2 regions of the Paenibacillus sp. R14(2021) genome follow, and region 2 is predicted to be linked to the other one. Evidence: riboswitches for the same ligand, from Rfam matches in the RefSeq annotation. Region 2 holds a riboswitch; the other holds the start of a gene.
The links. A riboswitch is a leader RNA that binds a small molecule or an ion and turns the genes downstream of it on or off. The one in region 2 is predicted to bind cobalamin.

Region 1: it holds a riboswitch for cobalamin, as region 2 does, so the genes downstream of both, KXU80_RS05210 (hypothetical protein) here and KXU80_RS02605 (ABC transporter substrate-binding protein) in region 2, are expected to answer to the same signal.

What each region holds. Positions count from the first base shown of each region.
Region 1 covers NZ_CP080269.1:1,073,820-1,085,500, forward strand. Annotated here, with positions in the region: gene KXU80_RS05175 (hypothetical protein) at 1-424, opposite strand, end outside; gene KXU80_RS05180 (hypothetical protein) at 496-960, opposite strand; gene KXU80_RS05185 (hypothetical protein) at 1,030-1,455, opposite strand; gene KXU80_RS05190 (hypothetical protein) at 1,792-2,229, opposite strand; gene KXU80_RS05195 (stalk domain-containing protein) at 2,422-4,260, opposite strand; gene KXU80_RS05200 (serine hydrolase domain-containing protein) at 4,503-5,957, opposite strand; gene KXU80_RS05205 (cation diffusion facilitator family transporter) at 6,492-7,391, shown strand; gene KXU80_RS05210 (hypothetical protein) at 7,428-7,661, opposite strand; cobalamin riboswitch at 7,673-7,817, opposite strand; gene KXU80_RS28385 (substrate-binding domain-containing protein) at 8,055-8,174, shown strand; gene modB (molybdate ABC transporter permease subunit) at 8,293-8,958, shown strand; gene KXU80_RS05220 (AAA family ATPase) at 9,033-9,596, opposite strand; gene KXU80_RS05225 (hypothetical protein) at 9,659-9,976, shown strand; gene KXU80_RS05230 (CDP-alcohol phosphatidyltransferase family protein) at 10,069-10,665, opposite strand; gene KXU80_RS05235 (ABC transporter ATP-binding protein) at 10,669-11,681, opposite strand, start outside.
Region 2 covers NZ_CP080269.1:494,241-505,921, reverse strand. Annotated here, with positions in the region: gene cobS (adenosylcobinamide-GDP ribazoletransferase) at 1-192, opposite strand, end outside; gene cbiB (adenosylcobinamide-phosphate synthase CbiB) at 174-1,154, opposite strand; gene cobU (bifunctional adenosylcobinamide kinase/adenosylcobinamide-phosphate guanylyltransferase) at 1,161-1,784, opposite strand; gene cobT (nicotinate-nucleotide--dimethylbenzimidazole phosphoribosyltransferase) at 1,817-2,872, opposite strand; gene KXU80_RS02615 (ABC transporter ATP-binding protein) at 2,869-3,696, opposite strand; gene KXU80_RS02610 (FecCD family ABC transporter permease) at 3,693-4,730, opposite strand; gene KXU80_RS02605 (ABC transporter substrate-binding protein) at 4,732-5,787, opposite strand; cobalamin riboswitch at 6,016-6,243, opposite strand; gene KXU80_RS02600 (heavy metal translocating P-type ATPase) at 6,508-8,718, opposite strand; gene KXU80_RS02595 (rhodanese-like domain-containing protein) at 8,880-9,188, opposite strand; gene KXU80_RS02590 (heavy metal-binding domain-containing protein) at 9,339-9,650, opposite strand; gene KXU80_RS02585 (DUF3889 domain-containing protein) at 9,739-10,053, opposite strand; gene KXU80_RS02580 (DUF4184 family protein) at 10,133-11,152, opposite strand; gene lepB (signal peptidase I) at 11,157-11,681, opposite strand.

The DNA of each region.
Region 1 (11,681 bases), 580 kb from region 2:
GAACTGGTGATTCGTTGGATGCTTTGGAATTTCGACGAAGAATCGATAGGCTATCGAACACAAGTGTCAGATGGTTTATCGGATAGCGCCGCGGAATTCCTGCAAGAATTTCAATGACTTCATCCATTCGAAGCAAGGTCGTAACGAGAGTCGGATTTGCTCCGTCCCAGAGAGAGGGAAGGTTAGTCAGCCTTTGCTCGTTTCCTGTTTGTGTCTTTACCCGGTGTCGATAAACTGAGAGCGTAGGAAGTTGTTTTAACAGTTGATCGATGCCGGATATGCCATGACTTGAATCGCTCATAAAAAACTTGATGTCATGCGGGTTAATATCCGCATTAATAAATGCTTGTCTTATCGACTCAATCATCCCTAGAGGGGTGACTTTCTTCGCCAACTGAAAGATAACATGTTTAAAGAGCTTCATATACGATATGACCCCTTATTGAGGAAAATATTGATCATTTATTGTCGACCAATGCAGCTGTTGCCGCGCTGTTACCGTTCCGTCTGATAAATAATCTTTCTAAGCATGGCTGTCTGAACTGCTGGTATTTCGTAGCCTTGACCGCTATCGGTTGTATCAACGAGCAAGGCGGTACGTTCATCTTCGTCAGCAACGTTTAACATGAATTTCTTTTCGGTTCCATCTTCGAACGCAAGGTACATGAAGAACATTACGCCATAATCTAGATCATCTTTCATTTTTACAGCTTTACTGATCGCTTGCTGGAATATGCGTACTTCATCTGTTTTGCTAAAGGTATAATCGTTCCCTCTAAATGGCGGTGTCTTCATTGTCTTGCATAAATCCGCACATTCCAGTTCAATGTGAACGATGTCTTTTCCATAAAGAACATCTTTACCAAAGCCCGTGATTCCCAGAATCAAAAGCAATACCACTATGAGAAACCATTTTCGTTGAATTGTACCCACCGACCTTAAGAGTCTACCTTCCCACATTAGCTAGACCCCCGGCATAATTTTCTATGTTCCGCAACAAATACACCGCCGCTTGGTCCTGATCGGCCGTTAGTGTCTTGAACGCACGTACAGCGATTGCAAGCTCGGAGAATGCGGCATCGAACTCTTTTTGCGCTTCTTGAAGCTGATCTGCATGCTCGATGTCCCTAACCAGGTCACCCCTTGGGCTTTAATTTGCACCAGATCTTCATCGAGTGTTCGACTTAGCTCCTTGTACGTTTTCTCGTCGGGCTTCGATTCGTTCGATTTCATCATGATGTAGACATGTATGCGGTGCCCGTAGAGTCCGAGCGTCCTCCTACCGATATGAGCCGCCAACGTCCCGTTGCCTCGAGAGTAGTCGACGTTCGAAAAACCGCTAACAATCGAAGCAGTCACTTTCGTCAAGGCGTCCGCTTGCCGGGCCAGTTCGACATTTCCTTCGGTAGCGCGTTTAGTCTCATCCTGATAACACCGGCCAATCTCAACGTACATCTGGTCCTGTCCGTGTTCCGAACCGTCAAAACCTTGCTTGACATATTCATCGTCATAGATCTTGATAATGTCATCTTCGGACAGAGTTGGAGTAGACAGCACTTTGGCGCAAAGTGTCCGATTTACCTTCTCTTGATTGGCTTCTAGACCGAATTGTGTTGACGACGAGTCTGCTTGCATGTTTTGCGAATAATAATAATTCGTTACATCGAAGATCGTCCATATGTTACCGGAGTCATTCAGCTTTCTGTCTTGAGTGAAATCAGATTGAAAACCACGTTCCTTCTGTCTAAAAACAGTTGCAACTCTAACAGCAGTCTTCTGTTCTTCCGAACGCTATTCCGCAAGTACGATGACATCTTTCTTGCCGTCTTTGTCGACGTCTTTGAACGAGACCGCCGCAAGAGACTCGAAGTTTCGGGCAGCTGCAAGTTCCGGCTGTGGAAAGGTAAACAAGGTACGCTTGTTCGCGTCCTGGAGAGTGAGCAGGAGTTCACTTCCTCCATCTGGATTCACGCGTTTAGTAGATACGAACCGCACCTTCCCCCACGATTCGAGTTCAACGTCGAACGTTTGAATCGGAATGTCCTCAACTAACGCCTTGCTTTCCACCTGCGTATCACGCTGCGTCGCGCCTTTCGTTGCAGCCGTTGAAGATTCGGCCGTATGGGCGGCAGGAGGCTTGCTTCCATTAACCGCTTTGAACGAATTGGTGTCGTTCTGACACCCAGCCAATATGAAGACACCTGCGATTAGTACAAGTAACCTTTTCAACACACTTGATCTCCTTTGCATGGTACAGGAACCAAGTTTGCATTCCACCTGGCCGCCGGCATCATTTTTCCCGTTATGTAACGGTTTAAGTCCCTGTGAGCTCTCGAGGAAATCTGCAAGCGATATGAATGAGGTGTAACCTTGACCTCACTAGATAAAACAATCCCTCGGACGCGAATCCGAGGGATTGTTTTAGTACAGGATGAGTGATGGCACAAGAATGCGGGCGTCGTTCGCATTGAACTCATAGGTGTGCGAGAGATGATCTCCATCTGCCGAGGCGGCATGGATGCGACCTCTGTACTTTATCCCTAAGCTCAGTTCAAATCGACCTGACATGTCCGTGGTGATCTTCTCCGTACTCGCTACGGTATCGCCGTCCAAGAAGTCGACGTAGACCTCAGCTCCGCTCGCTGCCTGTCCGTTCACCGACTTCACTGTGCCTTTCATTGTACGGCTGCCGAAGAACGCGCTGAAATTAATCGGCGCCATCCCAGGCTGATAGATGAAGGTGACAGGTTTGGGAGACGTCGACGAGGAGCTTGTGAAGATCAGCCGATCCCCCTCTGCGTCATTCGCGTTGGCCGGCCGATAGGTAGGGATGCCTGCAGATAACGAGTACTCTTGACCCGCCTTCATGCCTCCGATGGCGTAATACCCGTTCTTGTACGTACTAGGGATCAGCGTCCCAAAATTCTTTCCTATCCGCAGGGACATTAAAGCTTGAATGGGATTTCCATTCTCGTCCTTCACCTGTCCGATTAGCTGTAAATGACCCATCGTTATTTTGCCCAGGTCAAGGGGCGTGCCCGTATAGGTGAACGGCTGCGGAGGAATCGCCGCATAATCGCTCATATCCGGTATATCTTTCTGCGGCAAATCGACGGTAAACGAGTAGGATTCCCGCATTGCAAGCGCCCCGAAGAAAAAGCTTCCGTCATCCCGCGTCCTCGTTTGCGTAAACTGACCGGCCCCATCGCTCTTTCTCAGCGACAACGTCATATTGGGAATCGGTTTTCCCGTCTCGTCAACGAGAATGCCGCTTGCTTGCGCTTCTTGCGTCTTCAATAACCGAAACTCATGCGTGACGTAATCTCCACGATGATAAGTGAACGTAAACGGCTCCGGCGCGCTGTAAGCGGCGTTCCCCGATGCATCCAGAATCTTGACCGTCGCGGTGTACGCACGGCCATCCGTTAAGTTGTCGAAGAACTGACCGCCCATCTTGGGGGACCCGTTCATCATGATTGCGTTATCCCACAGGAGCATCACTTGGTATTGGCCGGCGACAAGCGGATTGCCGCCAGGCGACAAGGCGCGGAAACCCGCCTGTTTTGGTGCGCTCGAGATCAATTGCGAACAATTCCCTCGGGTTCTGAATTGGAATTCGCAGCTCTCGATGTCGGTAACATTGGGCCATGCGCCTTGGATGCTGTAATGTTCGCCCTCAATTAATCCGTCGAAACGATACCAGCCGTTTGAATCGGTCCGCGCAGCGGCGACCTTCACGAGTTCGTCCTGTACGATCCGGTACAGTTGCAGATCCCTTGCTTGAGTCTTCCCCAAAGGTGTGACAAGACGGCCTTTCAGCGAATGGCCTGTTTCAATATCGATCCTGCCGGCTGAAGCATTCCAGCGGACGGTGTTCCCGGTCTCCTCCCCGACAAACCGCAGCGGGACAAAAACGGCGCCGTTCCTCAACTCGGCCGGCACCTGCAGATCGGCCGAGTTGCCATTCACTTGGGCGGAAAGAGCTCCAACGCGAAGTGCCACCATTGACCATTCATTCTTCCCCGTAACCAATTGCGCGGCCTTGTCCCAGCTCACTGCAAGGCGCAACGCTTCGAAAATTGGCCGAAAGGGTACCAGCGTTACCCCGTCTTTGATATAGGGAGTGCTCTCCATCGCGATCTGGCGGCCATCCAAATAAACGCCGATAACCTGTTCCTGACCTGCTGCCCGGACTTGAGGCAAGACTAGCGCGAAGCTAAGAATAACGATCATCATTGCACGAATTACGCCTTGCTTCATACGAATACCCCCACGAATTGTCATCTTTACCAGGTTCATATTATAGTCGAACTCCCCTGCGAGCGCTAGTCCCAAATAGAGCTGCATAATATGGATCGGCTGCTGTGTCAGCTTAACTTATTTTACATAATAAAGACCGCCAAAATGGCGGCCTTATATCTAGAATTATGCCTCCTCTTGAATGCCCGTTAAATACTACAGATGACCCTTGTATCGAGCCCGTTGTCTGCTCTTACCGGTGATCAGGCCAGCGCCGCCGCTTGGCCGCGGATCGTCAAAATGCGTCCCGCCTCCCAGGCGGCGTTTGCCGAGAATTGCAGCTCGAGCACTTCCCCGTCCGCACGGAGCGCCAACGTATACGTGAACGGCGTCTCCGCGAACAGTAGCCGGGTGTCCATCGTATCGCCGTCCTTCCACGAGAAACTGCCCTCCACGTGCTGCTCGGCGCCCTGTTTGACGCTTTCGATGCGAATCCGGCTCGCTTTCCACGCGCCTCGGCCCAATTGCACGGTCTGATCACCGAGGCGTTCGTTGCCGATCACGAGCTCGGCGCCCTGCTCCGAGAAGCGGAGGGCAATCGTTTCGAGCTGCAGCTCGTTCGGCTCCATACGGAAGACGCGGCCCTCCAGCTGCGCTTCGTTCGGCGAGGACGGCTCCGTCTGCGGCGCGTCGATTCGAAGGAATGCCAGCCGCTCGGCGAGCGCCGCTTGAATCGCTTCATTCGGCTCGGCAGCTTCGGCGGCGGACAGGGCAGGAAGCAGCTCGGCCCACACGACGTCCAGCACGGCTTGCATATCGCCAACACTGGATGTGATAGCAAGCACGGCTTCTTGCTCCGGCATGACGACGCAAAACTGGCCGAACGCCCCGTCACCCCGATACGCGCCATGGCGGCAGCGCCAGAATTGATAGCCGTAGCCCTGCGTCCAATCGTTCGCGCGCCCGTCGTCGTTATTGATCTGATAGGCGGTAGCCTCATCGATCCATGCGGCCGGCAGGATCTGCTGCCCGGCCCATTCGCCGCGCTGCAAGTACAGCTGACCGAATTTGGCGATGTCCTCCGTCGTTACGTTCAGCCCCCAGCCCCCGGTCGCGATGCCGCGCGGACAAGTCTCCCAGGTAGCCTCGGACAAGCCGAGCGGCGCGAACAGGCGCGGCTCCAGGAACGCGAGCAGGGACTGGCCGGTAATCCGGTGAAGAATGGCGGACAGCATGTACGTGGCTGCGCTGTTGTAGGCGAAATGCGTGCCCGGTGCGAATTCGACAGGCTCCGCCAGGAAGCCTTTCACCCAATTATCGTCCTTCTGAACGCTTCCGGTGACGTCCGCGGCATGCCCGGTGCCCATCATCAGCAGATGCCGCACCTGCATCGCAGCGAGATTCTCCGATATCGTGTCGGGGACCTCTTCGGGAAAGAAACTGATGACGGGATCCTTCACCGACAGCAGCCCTTCCGCTGCGGCAAAGCCGATAGCCGTCGACGCGAAGCTTTTGCTAAGGGAAAACAGCATATGCGGGTATTCGGGCCGATACGGCGCCCACCAGCCCTCCGCGGCTACCTCTCCGCGCCGGAGCAGCATGAAGCTGTGAAGCTCCAGCTTTTGTTCCCTGACGGCGTCCAGGAATGCGATCACCGCTTGTGACGATATGCCCTGCGCCTCCGGCGTCGTTCTTGGCAGAGGAACTTGATTTTTCATGATTTCGATTCCTCCCGAATTCATAATGAAGTACGAGATGCATGCAAATAAATACGCTTTCATGACTGGTGATTCCAACCGAAGAGCGAACGTTTCCTGCTGTGCATGCGGATCTCGTTTGCTGTTCTCAGCTTGCATGTTATAGTAATTGGATAATTATGTAAAGTGGTCCTAGGGAGCAATTTTGACACTGCAGGTAATGGCGAATTAACAATGTGGTTTTCGAACCATTCTTCCTGTAACTTCAACGATCACAAGCAGGCTGCCGCAGGCCTGCTCCCCTGTAAAAAACGATGCAGAAGATTTCATTTTAAATAGGCTACATAACTATAGTTATGTTAATTATTTGATTGCTATATTTTTGCAATCTGGCCACGGAGTTCCCCCGCCTATGCTAGTTTGGCGATTTGGACATGCGCAACTTTGTTGTCCCCTGCTTATTTTTGAGGCTTCCGACAACACTGTTTCTCTAGACCCACACGGAGGTTCTCCGTTATTATTGCCTTCGGAGAGTTGAACAGACGGAGGTTGCGAATGGAACGCGCATACGAAGACATTAAACAAGGCGAGATAGGCGCCTGGATCAGTATAGCGGCCTATCTGTGCTTAGCGGCACTGAAGCTTGCAGTTGGATTATCGGCAAATTCCGAAGCGTTGACGGCGGACGGGCTGAACAATTCGACGGATATCATCGCTTCGGTGGCCGTTCTGATCGGGCTTCGCTTATCCCGCAAACCGCCTGACAAGGACCACCGGTACGGCCATTTTCGGGCTGAGACCGTCGCGGCGCTTGCTGCTTCGTTCATCATGTTCGGCGTCGGCTTGCAGGTGCTTTATACATCGGTTACTGCTTTTCAACGTCCGAGCGAGGCTTCGCATGGCAGTGCCGCTGCATGGACGGCGTTGTTCTCGGCGATTGCCATATTCGCGGTCTATCTCTACAATGTTCGTCTTGCCAAGCGAATCCAAAGTGCTGCATTGATGGCTGCCGCACAGGACAACCGCTCGGATGCGCTCGTAAGCATCGGTGCCTTCGTCGGCATCATTGGTTCAAGCTTGGGGCTGTCGTGGCTTGATCCGCTGACTGCATTACTGGTCGGCCTGATGATCTGCAAGACAGCATGGGGAATATTCAGGGATGCTGCGCATGCGCTGACGGATGGCTTCGATGATCAAGAACTGCAAGCGATCCGCAGCACGGTTCGGGACGTGCCCGGCGTGGAGAAGATCATCGATATGAAGGCTCGTATGCACGGCAGCTATAAGCTGGTCGATGTGACCATCGGCGTCCACCACCTGCTTACGGTGACCGAGAGCCATGACATTACTGAGCATGTAGAGAAGCAGATCTATGATTCGCATCAGATCTCTCACGTGCACATTCATATCGAGCCCTATAGCCAAACAAGCAAAAAGCATCCTCAGTCCGGTTAATGCCGGCGGGGATGCTTTTTGTTCTGATATGCGGTATCAAGGCTCCAACAAGCCGTATTTGAGCTTAATTCGGTCCAGCTTCTCCAGCATCGGCCGCGATAAGTACCATAAGAAGATCACGGTCGCAACGGCATGCACCAGGTCAAACCAGAAGCCTGAAGCATACGAAGCCAACAGCGCACCCCAAGTGAAAGTTGGGGTGAACATCATGACCGAACCGAGGTTGATAATGCCTCCATATATAATTAATGTCGTTAATCCACCGAACACTTCATTCTCCCCCATTCCAGAATCGGAACAGTGGCTTGCCTGAGAACTCACTCCGCATTTACAGTGGCGGGACCGCGCCGGCTTCGCACCGGACTTCCCTATTAAGCAGCCGGATGAGCATTCATCCGGGCGTGCACCTTAGCCGTTATCTATGAAATTGTGAAGGTATATAGTAGCCTGTGCAGGTAGGATTGTCCAGCTTTGCGAGGAAATACGCGGGCGGTCTGCTCTGAAGCGGATGCCTGCTGCCTACGACTCTTCTTCAGTAGAGCCGCGAACTCTATTCTATTTATGTTCAGCTCTTCTGTTTCAGTACTAAATTATAATTAAACACTACAAAACATCAACTTCATATGTTACGATTGCGGACATGAAATCAAGAGCATCAAGAAAATCGCCGTCGCCCAGCCGAAATCCGTCCCTGCCGGACAATATGCCAAAGAAACCTTGACTGCGCGCGGCGTCTGGGATACGCTCCAAGATAAGCTTGTCTATGTCGGCGTCTTGAAATAATCGAAGCATGCTTTCAAAGCGAACGATTTATACACCTACCTGCAATCCAAAGAAGCAGATCCCGTACTTGTCAAATACGGATTTACGCTGCTAACTAATTCACGACGGGAATGATTCCGTGGACTGGAAAACCTTTCTAGCGCCCATCGCGCTTTCGCTTCAAATAGCGGTGATCGCTAGCGTGCTTGTATTCGCTGTATCACTGCTTATCGCATGGCGAATGGCCAGGGCGCGCTTCTACGGCAAAAGCATCCTCGAAACGCTGCTGCTGCTTCCGCTCGTGCTTCCGCCTACCGTCGTCGGTTTCGTGCTGCTCGTTATTCTGGGGAGACGCAGCTGGTTCGGCAAATTTTACGAATCGCTGTTCGGCGGGCCGATCCTGTTCACGTGGGAATCCGCGGTCATTGCGGCAGCGGTCGTTGCGTTTCCGCTTGCGTACCGCTCCATGAAGGCAGGCCTGCAGGGCGTCGATCCCGATCTCGAGAACGCCGCAAGAGCAATGGGTGCGAGTGAGTGGCAGGTGTTTCGGTATATTTCCGTGCCGCTCTCTTCCCGCTCGTTGACCTCGGGTTACCTGCTCGGCTTCTGCCGCGGTCTTGGCGAATTCGGAGCGACGCTCATGGTTGCCGGGAACATTCCAGGCCGAACCCAGACGATTCCGACAGCGATCTATGTCGCTTCCGACGGCGGAAGCATGACGCTGGCATGGGCATGGGCTGGAACGATGATTGTCATCTCCTTCCTCATGCTGCTCGTGTCCAACCGCATCACCAAGGATTCGTAATGCATAGCATCCAATGAAAAACCCTTCTCCCGGCATTTATGCATGGGAAGAAGGGTTTTCGTGTTCAATAGCCATTATCCGGGTTGAGAGGTTGTCGTCCCTCCCGTACTCGACGTGTCTATCCGTGCTTTAATGGTATTCACGATATCGTCAATCTCACGACCATCCGTCGGTATGTAGGTTTGGAAGCATGGATCTTGATAGGCTTCCACGCATTTCAAGGTCTGCTGAAAACACCAATTTCCTTCTACTTCCCCGCGCATTCTTAACCGCTCGAATATCGTTTCCTGGCTGCCGATCAAACAAAAATGATAGGTTTCGGCGTCTATTTGTTTAAGTCCATTAAATATGTAATGAAAATAGTCCTTATTACAGATGGTCATAGGAACAAGGATCGTTTTCTTGTATTTCTTATGCAGCTGTTCCGCGACTTGAACGACGAGGATCTTCCATAATTCCATATCTTGAAAATTGTCTGTTTGCTCTTCAGGCGCTTTGAGTTCGCTCGGAATTAGGTTGCGAAGCATGTAGCCAACTTCTTCTGGGTCGTAGATCATGCTGTTGGCCAAGGATGCCTGAAGCCAGCTCGCAATGGTTGTTTTCCCAACGCCGAAAGCCCCGTTAATCATAATGATCATCCGTATTCGTCCCCCTCTATTTCGATCCTGGTCCTGCCTAATTATACCTTAGACGAGTCCCATTGGCTTCGTATTTTCATAGAGTGAAGTATGAAAGCGAACCGGAGCTTCTGGATCCAACCGTGGTTTCGCTCTTCGTGCAGCGCGGCGGCGATGGAACGCTTGGAACAGGCACGCAAATCTTGTTTCAACAGTTTGACGTTCGGCTGCTCAGCACGCTGTACCCGATCAGCATTACAGCAGCCGATTTCCCGCCTGCGGCAGACGTCTTGACAGGTCAAATCCGTTACTCCCTCTTTATTGCAACGGACGGATTTATCGATTTCGTCGTGTCCGGCCCTGCTGTATTTAACGGTATCGCTGTCGCGGGGTCGACCTAGTACCGCTGCCGATCATGTTGTTGACTCTTTTGGCTTCACTATAGGGACAGGCCGCCGAACCACTCGGCAGCCTGTCCCTTCTTGCTCAAACGCTATTCCGCTTCGTTCTTGCTAAGCCATGCGTGAACATCCCGAAGATGCTTGAAGGCTGTAAGCACAAGGAGAGCGAAAAACAGCCACGATAGCTCTAGAATCGCGCCTGGAAACAGCATCATCAAGGAGAAAAACACGAACGCTTCCGTTCGCTCCAAAATCCCTGGATTATAATGAAAGCCTTTGGCTCCTGCATTCGTGATAACGTTGCCCGTAACGAGAAACGTCGTAATCGTAATCAAGATTGCAGCCAAATCAAGTCCTAGGGGCAAATAGGCGTCCGGATGGACGATCGCCAGCGCTAGGATCGATGAGCATTCGACGATCCGATCGAATGTAATGTCCAGAATCGTCCCCCATTTGGACGGCTTGGTCATTCTGGCGATCGTGCCGTCGACCGTATCGAGATAACCGGACAGCCACAGCACGATAACGGCTGCGATCGGATAACCTGCTGTGAAGACGACACTGCTTCCGACGCCCGCCAGCATCGCGGCCCAGGTAATCGTATTGGCGGATAATCCTGCTGATCGAAGCAGCTTCGCACCTCTTTCAATGGCCGGCTGCACGGTTTGACGCGCATAGGAATCCAACATGTGTTACGTCATCTCCTTCGGAAGACACCAGACGGTTGGGACAGCCAGGCGTACCCCCGTTTCAGCTCCTCGTATTGCATTCAAATAACCAAGCTGCTTGATTACAATCCTCACGCCGCTTACTCGCAATGTCACTTCCGTATACTCCCCGCGAAAGAAGCCGTCTTCGATTGTTGCTCGAATCGAAGATAATGAATCAAATTGAAGCCATTCTGATCGAATGACAATATCAACCGGCCCGTCCGGCACTTTCGTACAGCTCGGATTTACCTCCAGTTCCCCTAGAACGGTCGTTACTCGTGCCCCCCGCTTCCTACCGTCAATCGCATTGTCGAAGCCCATGAAATTCGCTGTCCATCGATTGGCTGGCTCGGAGTAAATGCTGTTCAGCGATCCTAACTGCTGCGCAGCACCATCCCGAAGGACGAGAAACCGGTCGCCAAGCGTCAAGGCTTCTTCCCGGTCATGCGTAACCACGATCATCGGAATGTCCCACTTCCGCTTCATATCGACGAGCCAGCGTCCCATTTGTTTGCGAAGCAGCGGATCCAATTGACTGAAGGGCTCGTCCAGCAGCATCAACTGCGGCTCGATGACAAGCGATCTAGCGAGAGCCGCTCGCTGCTCTTGGCCGCCGGATAGCGAAGCGATTGGACGACGGTAGAAATCCGCCATGCCAACCTGCTTCAGCATGTCTTCTGCCCTTGCCCTTCGTTCACGGGCGGGTAGCCCTCGCAGCTTAAGTCCAATCTCGACGTTCGCGCCGACCGTCAGGAATGGAAGCAAGTACGGCTTCTGGAACAGCATGGAGAGGTTTCGCTTCTCGGGCGGCAGATGGTGAATCGCCTTCCCGTCCATGAAGATGCTTCCCCGGCTTGGCCGCAATAGGCCGGCGATCAGCTGAAGCAGCGTTGATTTGCCGCTGCCAGACGGTCCAAGAATGACGAGCAGCTCCCCTTTCTCAAGGGAAATCGACTGCTCGGCTAGGGCAAACGATTTCGCAGCTTCATATTGAT
Region 2 (11,681 bases):
CCGCCCATCCATTAACCAACCGGCAGCTGCAACGATACCGCCGATTACCGCGCCGACCAGCGGGTAATAGACAACGCTGCGTGCCAGCATTTGCGGCGTGAACGGGATCGCCGCAGGTACCGGAATGCGCGTCAGCAGCTGGAAAGCCGCGCCCGCCGCTTGAAGCTGCTGCTTCAGGAAACCCATAACCATGCTGCAAGCACCCCCGCTAGACAAAATAGACTAACTGCGTAAAGCAATGTGACAGTTCGAACGATATCCTCCGCTTCAAGCGGACGAAGCGGCCATCCCAGACGGGCCCGTTCGCTGACGACGCCGAAGTAGACATTCTCTCCGCCGAGTTCGATACCTAGCGCACCGGCAACAGCGGATTCCGGAATCCCGCTGTTCGGGCTGGGATGACGATGCGCGAATGTGCGAACAGCGCGGATCGCCCGCCCGGCGGACAATCCCGGCCTCACCCAAGCTGCAGCGGCAAGAAGCAGCCCGCAAAGCCGGGCAGGTATATAGTTGAGCACGTCGTCGAACCGGGCAGACGCCCATCCGAATTGGGCATAACGTTCGTTACGATAGCCGACCATGGAATCCAGCGTATTGGCCGCGCGGTATAACATTGCAATCGGCGCGCCGCCAAGAAGAGCGAACACGAGCGGCGAAAGAAACGCATCCACCGTGTTTTCCGCCACGGTTTCAATCGCAGCCCGCGCGGCTTCCTTTTCTCCCAGCGCCGACGTATCGCGGCTCACTATATAGCCGACATGGATGCGGGCTAGCGCCAAATCGCCTGCCGCGAGCGGACGATAGACGAGCATCGCCGCGTCTTTCAATCCCTTGACAGCCAACGTTGTCGAAATGAGCCAAGCCGATACGGCATACCCGAGCCACGGGTGAATCCAAGCGGCCAGCATACATGCCGCGTAAGTCAGACAGGAGGAAACAAGCACCGTCGTCAGCGTAAGCACAACACCGCGCCGTTTGAGCTGTGCCGGCTTCAATTCCGCTCCGGGAGGCCTTAAACTTCGCTCGAGCCGCGTGATCAAACGGCCCATCCGAATCACGGGATGCGTCAGCCAGTTCGGGTCTCCGACCACCCAGTCGATGACAATGGCAGCTGCCGCCAGCAGCAGGATTTCATTGATGGAGTAGAACAGCATCCTCGACTAGTCCTCCTCCAGCTGAAAAGCGTGCTTCTTTAAATCCAGCGGAAGCCCTGCTACCACGAGATAGGCTTCGCCGCAAATGGCAGCCAGCTTCCGATTTAATCGGCCCGCTTCGTCGCGGAACCTGCGCCCAAGCGGGTACGCAGGCACAATTCCGCTGCCGACCTCGTTCGTCACGAGCAGCAGCGGCCCCGAATAAGCGGCGACGGCTTCGATCAGCTTCTCGATCTCCGCATGCAGGTCCTCGTAATCGTTCACATCCAGCTCGCCGTCCGTTCCTTTGTCCAGCCGAAGCAGCCAGTTCGTCAACCATAGCGTGAGACAGTCGACGAGCACGGCTGTACGCTCGCCGCCAGCTGCGGAATGCTGCTCTTCCAGCTTCCTCAGCAGCCCTGCGAGCTCGAATGGTTCTTCAATCGTTTGCCAGGGATACTGAGACTTCTCGCGATCCAGCCGATGACGCGCCGTCCTTGCCTTCATCTCGTCATCCCAGCTTTGGGACGTAGCGATGTATACGCCCTGCTTCGCCAGCTTCATCGCGTAGGCTTCCGCAAATCCGCTCTTTCCGCTCCGCGCGCCGCCCGTAATGAAGATCGCCACTTGCTCACCTCGTTTCGCCGTCATTTCGAACCATGTCTTCTCATTGCTTTTCCTTGCTACCCCCGCGAAACGCCCGCGCTTTCGAAGGTCGCCATTTCCCGCATCACGGCAATCGCCGCATCCACGAAATGAAAGCCAAGTACGGCGCCCGTTCCTTCTCCTAGCCGCATATCGAGGTGTATCATCGGCGACAATCCGATCCGCTGCAGCAATCTGCGGTGGCCCTGCTCTTGGGACAGATGCGACCCCATCATAAACGCAGCGGCTCCCGGCGCGATCGAAGCGGCGACCAATGCGGCAGCCGAGGATATAAAGCCGTCTATGACGACAAGGCAGCGGTTTGCCGCAGCGCCGAGAATAACGCCGACGAGACCGGCAATCTCCAATCCGCCTACCTTTGCAAGTACGTCGACCGGATCTGCCGGATTAGGCGCATTGCACGCGATCGCGCGGTGCACCACATCCACTTTATGCAGGCGCCGTTCTTCCGGAATTCCAGTGCCAAGCCCGACGGCTTCATCAACGGACATGCCGCCGAGCACCGCGCAGATCGCCGCGCTTGCCGTCGTGTTGCCGATGCCCATCTCGCCGGTCGCCAGCATCCGGTAACCGTCCACCGCGAGCTTGCCCGCTAGTTCGAAGCCGCCGCGAATCGCTGCAACCGCTTCTTCGCGCGTCATGGCGGGCCCCTTCGTCATATTCGCCGTCCCTTTGCGCGTCTTGTACGACAGCAGAGACGGATGGGCCAATTCCGCATTTACGCCCATATCGACGCAGAATACGTCGGCGCCCGTTCCTCTTGCGAGCACGTTCACGGCCGCTCCTCCCGCTAGAAAATTCAACACCATTTGCGGCGTCACCTCGGCCGGGAACGCGCTGACGCCCTCTTCGCATACGCCATGGTCGCCTGCCATGACAATAACAGCCCGCTTCGACACATCCGCCGCGATTTCCCCGGTAATACCTGCCGCTTGCACAGCGATCTCCTCGAGCTTGCCAAGGCTGCCCGGCGGCTTCGTTAAACTGTTAAGATGCTTCCGCGCAGCTTCCATCGCAGCAGCATCAAGTGGTCTGATTTCATTAATGAATGACATTAATTCTTGATTCATCATCGCAGGTTCTCTCCTTCTCGAATATATGCTCGGTTTGCTTCCGCTGGCGGCGCATCCGGCAGCAGCAGCAGCTGCGGCACGCCGGTATCGGGGTGCGGGAGCACGACCGCCCGTGCTCCGAACACCTGCTTGATCAGTTCAGGGTTCATCACTTCGGACGGCGGCCCGAAGGCTCTTATGCCGCCTTCATGCAGGACAAGCAGCTCATCGCAATAATGAGCCGCCAAATTCAAATCATGAAGCACGGCGACGATCGTGAGCTCCCGCTCCTCCTGCCATTTCTTGACGGTGTCCAGCAGCTGCACTTGATAGCCGATATCCAAGTAGGTCGTCGGCTCATCCAGCAGCAGGAGCTCCGGCTCCTGCGCCATAACTTTGGCGAGCGCGACCCGCTGGCGCTCACCGCCGCTAAGACCGTCCAATCGGCGTTCCCGCAGCGCTGTCAGCCCCATCGCTTCCAAGGCGTTCTCTACGACAAGCCCGCCTTGCGAAGCTTCCTCGCCAAGCCAGTTCTGGTAAGGGAACCTTCCCATCGTCACAGCCTCGCGCACCGTAAACATAGCGGCCGGCAGACCGCCCTGCTGAAGAACGGCGACCCATCTAGCCAGCTCCTTGCGTTTATAGGAACCAGCCGGTTTGTCCTGCAGCAAAACTTCGCCTGACGTGGGCTGATCCATGCCGGACAGCAGCTGCAGCAGCGTCGACTTGCCGACCCCATTTGGTCCAATGATGCCGTACATCGCACCTCTTCTCATCGAGAAGCTTATGCTGCGCAGCACGTCATGGCCTGCGATTGTCTTGGACAACTGCTTCGCTTCAATCATGACGTTCCTCCTTGCAGCACTTTGCGACGATAGAGCAAATACGCGAAGAACGGTGCGCCGATCAAAGCGGTCACGATACCAAGCGAAATTTCCTTCGGACTAAGCGCCGTTCGCGCAAGCGTATCCGCCCACAACAGGAAGATTCCGCCGCCGAGCGCGGAAATGGGCACGATGATGCGGTAGTCGGGCCCAACGAGCAAACGGATCAAATGAGGCACGACGAGACCGACAAAGCCGACGACGCCTGCGATGGATACGGCAACCGCCGTCAATAACGTAGATGCGATAAGAACGACCAGCTTCGTGCGTTCAACATGAATGCCCATATGCGCCGCGTGCCGCTCGCCGAAAACGAATAGATTGAGATGCTGAGCGTAGCGGAGCATGACAGGAAGGCCTGCAATGAGAAATGGCGTAATCAGTTTGACATGCTCCCAGCTTCGCGCGCTCAAGCTGCCCATCAGCCAGAACATCGCCTCATTGACGACACCTTTAGACAATGACACCATGAACGAAACGAAGGCGCCTAGGAACGCTTGCACGATAACACCGGAGAGAATGAGCGTCTCCACATGCATAGAGCCTCTTGCCCGTGACAGTCCGAACACAATAAGAAGCGTGATCATCCCCGTGGCAAACGCGACCAGCGGCACCGTCCAGAGCCCCAGCATCGTTTGAAACCCGAAGACGATCATGAAGGCAGCGCCGACGGAACAGCCGGATGCCACGCCGAGCGTAAACGGATCGGCTAGCGGGTTCCGCAGCACGCCTTGAAAGCCCGATCCTGCGAGCGCAAGGCAGGCGCCGACCAGGACGGCGAGCACAACGCGCGAGAGCCGTAGCTGCGTGACAATCGCAATCTCGCTGGCATCCCATTTGGCCGAAGCATCCGTCATGCCCGGCAGCTGATGAACGAGAATGCCCCATACATTCTTAAGCGGCAAGCCTGAGGAGCCTAAGGAAAGACTGACGACGATAGATGCAAGTAAGAGGAGCATCGCTGCTCCTCCATACACGTATAACTTGGTCCGCATCTTACTTAACAAGATCCGGATGAAGCTTCTTGGCGACCTCGAGCAGACCGTCCGCCAGGCGCGGGCCGACGCGTGTCAGCGGATCCTGGTCTACCTCGAAAATCTGCTTATTCTTCATAGCGTTAATCGTATTCCAGCCCGGACGGGATTCGATCGCGGCAAGAATCGGGTTTTTCTCGCCTTCCTTCACGGTCATGGACGCATAGATGATGCTGCCCGGGTTCGCTTTCACGACCGCTTCCGGATCGATCTCGTACCAGCCCGGCTTCTCAGCGATGTTCGTGCCTCCGGCGATCGTGAGCAGTTCATCCAGAAACTCGCCTTTGCCGACCGTCCAGCCCGGCGAGAACTCTAGGTAAACCTTCGGTTTCGGAGCATCCTTCACAGCTTCCGCTACCTGCGTCCGAACTTCGTTCATATGGTCAGCAACGGCGGCTGCTTGCTCGGACTTATTCAGAATAATGCCGATTTGTTTCACCTTCTCGACGACGGCATCATATGTTTTAGGATCCGTTGCGTAAACTGGCAGCTTCAAGGCGCGCAGTTTGTCGACGACGGCCTTGCTCATGCTGTACGTTGCCAGGATCAGATCCGGCTTCAGCGATACGATCTTCTCGATGTCCGCTTCCATGCCGCCGATTTTTGGTTTATCCGCCGCTTCCTTCGGGTAATTGGAGTAATCATCTACAGCGACGATCGAATCGCCGGCGCCGATCGCATAGACGATCTCCGTCTCGCTCGGCACCAGTGTCACGATGTGCTGCGGTGCTGCTTGGAAGGTCAGCTCTGTGTTTGTTGCGTCTTTAACCGTAAGCGGATACGTTGTTGTCGCTTGCGCCGCCGGCGTTCCCGCATTATCCGATGCGGCTGTGCCCGTATTCTCCGCGCCGCTTGCCGAATTGTTCGCTGCGGCAGTGTTTGCAGGCGTATTCGCACTGCCGGACGCATCGTCAGCGGTATTTTTCGCCGTTCCGCATGCGGCTGTAAGCAGCAGCAGCGCGGCAATCATCATCGACAGCACCAGTTTCATATAGGCCGATTTCTTTTTTAACTTCATCCTATTCTCTCCCCCATCTTCTTCTGCTTGTTATCTGCACGCATTACCGTCGGCACGCTGCTCCCTTTTACGTTCAGGCAACAAAAAAAGCATTTCCGACTCTAGTGTCAGAAATGCTCATGTTCCAAAGAACATCGGCAGGCAGGCAAAACACCCGTTCGGCCGCTTCACTCGCGTTCGAATTCATGTCTATGCCCATCTCTAACACCTCCCTAAATCCACGTAGGTAGCGTTTGTCGCATTACAGGCAGGTTTCCTGACTTGGAGTCGATGGCATCAAGGTCTTCCCAGACGGGGATATCCGTCCAGTGACTTCGCTATGATCCATTGCTTGGCTCACAAGGCAGCCAAGCGCTCCTTACAGTGGCGGGTCCGTGCCGGTCTTTCACCGGTCTTCCCTATTAAGCTGAAGCTCGCCTTCCGGCGTCTATCAGCACCTGTAACAACACCTATGTAATTGTGCTTGAGTAACTATACCACTCCCTTTATAGGTTGTCTATACTGCGGGAGCGCAAAATTGAGGTCTTTTGATCGAGTTCTGCCGCATACGTATTACAGGTTTCTATTTCCAAGCAGGACACTCGACATTAGGAGGTTTCCCCTTGGTCAATCGGAAAAAGACTGCTGCCGTTCGGGGCCGCACAGCCCTGTATGCCGCCGCTGCCGTGCTTGCCGTGATCCGCGTGCAAGCAGGCGCGGAGCTGTCCCTGTCTTCCCGTTCTACACGGCCGTCCGACGATTCAAATAACGGCTCATCTGCCCATTTAAACGAACCGCATTCCCCACTACGGAAACCGAGCTGAGCGCCATCGCCGTTCCCGCCATCCACGGCTCGATGACGCCAACGGCCGCAAATGGAATGACGACCGCATTATAGATGACCGCGAAGGATAGGTTTTGGCGGATGTTGCGTACGGTTAAGCGGCTGATCTGAAGCGCTTCCGGAATGCCGGTCAGCCGCGAACGAAGCAGCGTCATGTGTCCGGCATCCAGTGCCGCTTCCGTACCGCCGCCCATGGCAATGCCGACATCCGCTGCGGCCAGCGCAGGCGCATCGTTCCAGCCGTCCCCGGCCATGGCAACGATATGTCCCTCGTGCTGGAGCCTTCGGACAAGCGCGGCTTTATGCTCCGGCAGCATGGCCGCGTGCACATCATGAATGCCTGTCGATGTCGCAACGGACGATGCCGCGGCATGATGATCGCCGGTAGCCAGCACCACGTGCACGCCTCCGTGCGTCAAGAGCTCCACGGCTGACTGCGATGTTCGCTTCACCTGATCGGACAGCGCAATCGCTCCTGCACATACGCCGTCGACCGCCGCGTAGATCACCGTTTCTCCAGCCTCCTCCTTGCGGCTTACGAACCCCTGCAGCGTCCGGTGAATCTCCCATGATTGTTCGGCCGCAAAGCTAGCGTTGCCGATCTCGATTACTTTCCCTTCCACCTGAGCAGTAATTCCTTTGCCGGGGTAGGCTTGGTAGAACGCGGACGCCGGGACGACGATCCCCGCCCGCCTCGCCGCCTCCCGCACCGCCTCGGCGAAAGGATGCTGCGAGCCCGCCTCGGCAGCCGCCGCAAGCCGCAGCAGCGCATTCGGCGAGCTGCTCAGCGCCGTTATTCCTGTAACCGCCGGCTTGCCTTCCGTCAACGTGCCTGTCTTATCCAGCACGATCGTATCCAGCTGCGCGAGCCGCTCCAGCGCACTTGCTTCCTTGAGCACAATGCCGCGCCTAGCCAGCTTGCCCGTCGCGAGCACGAGCGAGATGGGCGCTGCCAGTCCGAGTGCGCATGGACAAGCGGCCAGGAGTACGGCCAAGGCATGTACGGAAGCACTCTTCCAGTCGCCCGGGCTCAGCCATAACAGCCACAATAGGAGCGTGCTTAACGAGAGGAGCATCATAACCGGTACGAATACAGCGGCGAGCCGGTCGACTTTCCGCCCGATGGAGGATTTCGTCGACTGTGCCTGACGAGTTAATGCCGCGATACGGCTCAGCATCGTATTAGGGCCGGTTGCTGAAACCCGTATGCGCAGTGTCTGCCCTCTCACCGTCGTGCCGGCATACACGTGATCCCCGATCCCCCGCTTCACCAATCCGCTCTCACCGGTCAGAAATGATTCATCGAGCGTTGACTCTCCTTCCACGATCATGCCGTCTGCCGGCAGACGCTCGTTCACTTCCACAATCAGCAGATCACCGACACGGAGCCGGTCCAGCGGAATTCGCTCCTGGCGGCCGCTGCGCACGACGGAAGCTTCTTTCGCCTGCAGCGACGAATAGCTGTCGCTCTCCTTCATGACCCGTTCGGATGCGGTCGCTTCCAGCAGCTTGCCGACCAAGACCGCCGTAATGACGACTGCCGGCGTTTCGAAATAGAGTGCTCCCCCCGTAAGCATGGCAATGTAGCTGTAGAGGAATGCGGCCGTTGTGCCGATCGCCACGAGCACATCCATATTCGCCGTTCGTTCACGAAGCGCATAATAGGCGCCGAAATAGAAAGGCATGCCGATAAAGAACTGCACCGCCGACGCCAAAAACAGCTGCAGCATAGGCTCTTGAATGAAGCCGGGCACCGGTATGCCGCTTAGCCAGACATAGTGATGCGCCATCGTCCACAGCAGGGGGAGCGTGAACAGGCTGCCCGCGAAAACCCTCAGCTTTAGAGCATCGACTTCCGAGCCTTCGTTCTCGTCCCGACCATATGGAAAGGCTTGAAAACCGATTTGTCCGATTCGTTCGATAATGCCGGACGGCGTCACGGTACCCGGTTCGAACGTAATGTACGCCGACTTCGCCGCATAATGAACCGATACACCGGATACGCCGGCCAGCTTGCCGACCGCACGTTCTATGCGTGTTGCACATGCCGTGCAGCTCATGCCGTGAATTCGTAAATCCAGCACATCCTCCGCGCTATCGTGCTGCATAGCCGGCCTCCTTCGTTATGCGGCCAGATGACTACGGCCCGCATACGTCTACCCTTGCTCAAGCTGTCCTACTCTCCACTATATGGCAGCCACCCCTGTCTCATGATACAAAAAAAAGCACTTCCGCCATTGCATGCGAAAGTGCTGATGCTCTATATCGATTATTCGCCGGTAACCACGTCACCGGGCCAGCTTAGCATGCCGCCTAGCACGTTGACCACTTCATAGCCCTGCGCGGCCAAATAATCGCAAGCCTTCCCGCTCCGGTTGCCGCTTCTGCACACCATATACAGAGGCTCTTCGAAATTGCCCAGCTCGCCCAAACGTTCAACAAATACGGACAACGGAATGCTGACCGCTTCTTTAATATGGCCGGACTCCCACTCATCGGGCTCCCGCACGTCGATAACGCTCAGCTTCTCGCCTTCGCGCAGCCGGGTTTCAAGTTCACTTGCCGTTATTTCTCCCATTTCGGTTACCGCTCCTTCAAACGACTGGATTCAAGAATCTCATTTGCATTTTACTCTTCCTCCGCTATCCATGTCCAGCGCTTCCTCTATAAGCAAACAGCATCCGCATATGCTGCAGATGCCGTTCGATCCGATATGCAGTTCATGTCATTAAATGCGTACGGCCGTTCCACTGACAGCGACCATCAGCATACCTTCGCGAACGACTTCATAGTCGATGTCGATGCCCACGATCGCACTTGCGCCGAGGCGGGACGCCTGACTGGACATTTCGTTAAATGCCACGTCGCGGGCTTCCTTCAGCTTCGTCTCATAGGCGCCGGAACGGCCGCCGACGATGTCGGTAATGGAGGCGAATATATCGCGGACGATATTGGCGCCCATAATAGCCTCGCCAGTCACAACGCCAAGGTACTGTTGAATCGGTTGGCCTTCAATTGTAGGTGTCGTAGAAAAAATCATCGATAATCCCTCCCAAACGGTATAGTCGGTCATACGCGCGTATGCAACGAAAGGATTCAAAAACTCGACGCTTGCGACAGTCGGCAGCTTATTGCCCCCTGCCGCTCTCCGTAAACTGAATGCGCATCACTTGTTCGCTATCCGGTTTAAAATAAATCCGCACCGTCACTTCGAACTTGCGTCCGCCGTCGCTTAGCAGCAGCCTGAAATTCTCGGATAATAGACCGGCCTGTTCCGTCTGCCGCCCCAAATGCTTGTAGTCCACAATGTCCGCCTGATAGCGCTTTGCCGTTTCTTTCATGGCGAGCTGTCCCCATTTGGCATAGGACGGCTCGGCTGAAACCGCGGTCATCCGGCCTGCGAAGACAACTATTAGCACAACCATGATTCCGAATCGTTTCATCGTTCTTCACGCACCCCCTGCTACTTGGCGATGGTAGAATCCCCCATGAACAGCGGCTTTATGCAAGTGAAGCGTCGCCTTACACCATTCGGTTCGGCCGCGTTAACCGAGCCTGCCCGGTGTGAACGGTTCTCCGTTTGCCCGCAATCATTCGGCAGCAGATCAGCAGCATGATTGACCAACACCAGATAAAAGCGCACCAAAGCGGTATAAATTCGCCTTTGGGCCGAGACATCCAGTAGTGACCATTAGGCAATAATCCCGGCCACAGGATCGCAAGGATTTTCAGCGAGGACATCGTGAGCAGGAGCAAGACTACGGCGCCTATCCCTTTAGCGAGACTGCCGTTCCTTGCAGCCGTATACAGCATGGAAGCCGCCAGGATGCCGAACAGCGCAGCAGAGAGCGGCGCCACGATCGCCACGCTCACGATATTGCTCCGATTCATCGAAAACAGCAATTTTACCGCGAATAAAATAAAACCGAAGCCTGCGGCATATACCCATAGCAGCAGCTTCATGCCCGCGGTCTCGACCGCCGGAAGGCTCCTTGGTTTTGCGGCAATACGCCATCGGATATAGCGATTGAGCAGCAGAAGTGCAGGAACGATCACCCCGATCAGCGAGAATCCGTACTGCAGCAGCTGATAGAGCGGTTCGCCTACATACTTCCGGTGCAGCGCGGGAATCCACTCTACATAGATACCGGTCCCATGCGTCCAGGCATCCATAAAGATATGTGTCCAATAGCCGAGGAGCAAGGAAATCAGGAAAACAAGCCATGTACGCCCTGAGCGAAGCTGCCAATCACCTGTTAAGCTCTTCACGAACTGATCGATACCGCCCGCGGCAGGGAACAACTTAGGCAGGACCGGCTTTACAATGAGATGGAAGGCAAACGCCGTTGCAATGCTGAGCGGCAAGCCCTGCACCAGAAAGCCAAGAAATGAATGACCGATGGTTTGGTACGATTCCATCGCCATGAAATACTCCATATCCGGAATCATGCTGCCCAGCGCAAGACCCGTCACACTGAGCCATTTAGGCGCAATTCGTCGCAGCGGCACCGCAAAGAGCGGATGTGAGAATGTGAACGGCATCCGATTAATCCAACTGCCCAAACTTGCTTAACGGCCACAACCGGAAAATAGCTCGTCCCTCGAGACTCGACAAGGCAATCGGGCCAAGCACCCTGCTGTCTTGGCTGTTCTCGCGGTTATCACCCATGACGAATACCGTCTTCGTCGGAACCGTATAGGGAACGTTCAGCCCGTTCGAGAACGTACGCCCTTTGACGTAGCTTTCCTGCTGCACCGCATTATTGACCAGCAGCCGGCCGTCAGCCGTAAAATTAAGGACATCGCCCGGCAGGCCGACCACGCGTTTTATTAACCGTTTATCGCTTTCGGGACCGTCGATGATGACAATATCTCCCCGATTCGGCATTTCAAAATGATAGCTGATCTTGTCCTCAATGAGACGCTGCCCTTCGACGAGCGTTTTCTGCATCGATATGTTCTTTACTTCGGTTTGCGCGAAGGCGTAATTTTGGATGAGCAGCGCTGCCGTCATCGCGATTCCAAGCGTGACCGCCCAATCCCTAACCTCTCGAATCCATGATTTTTTCAA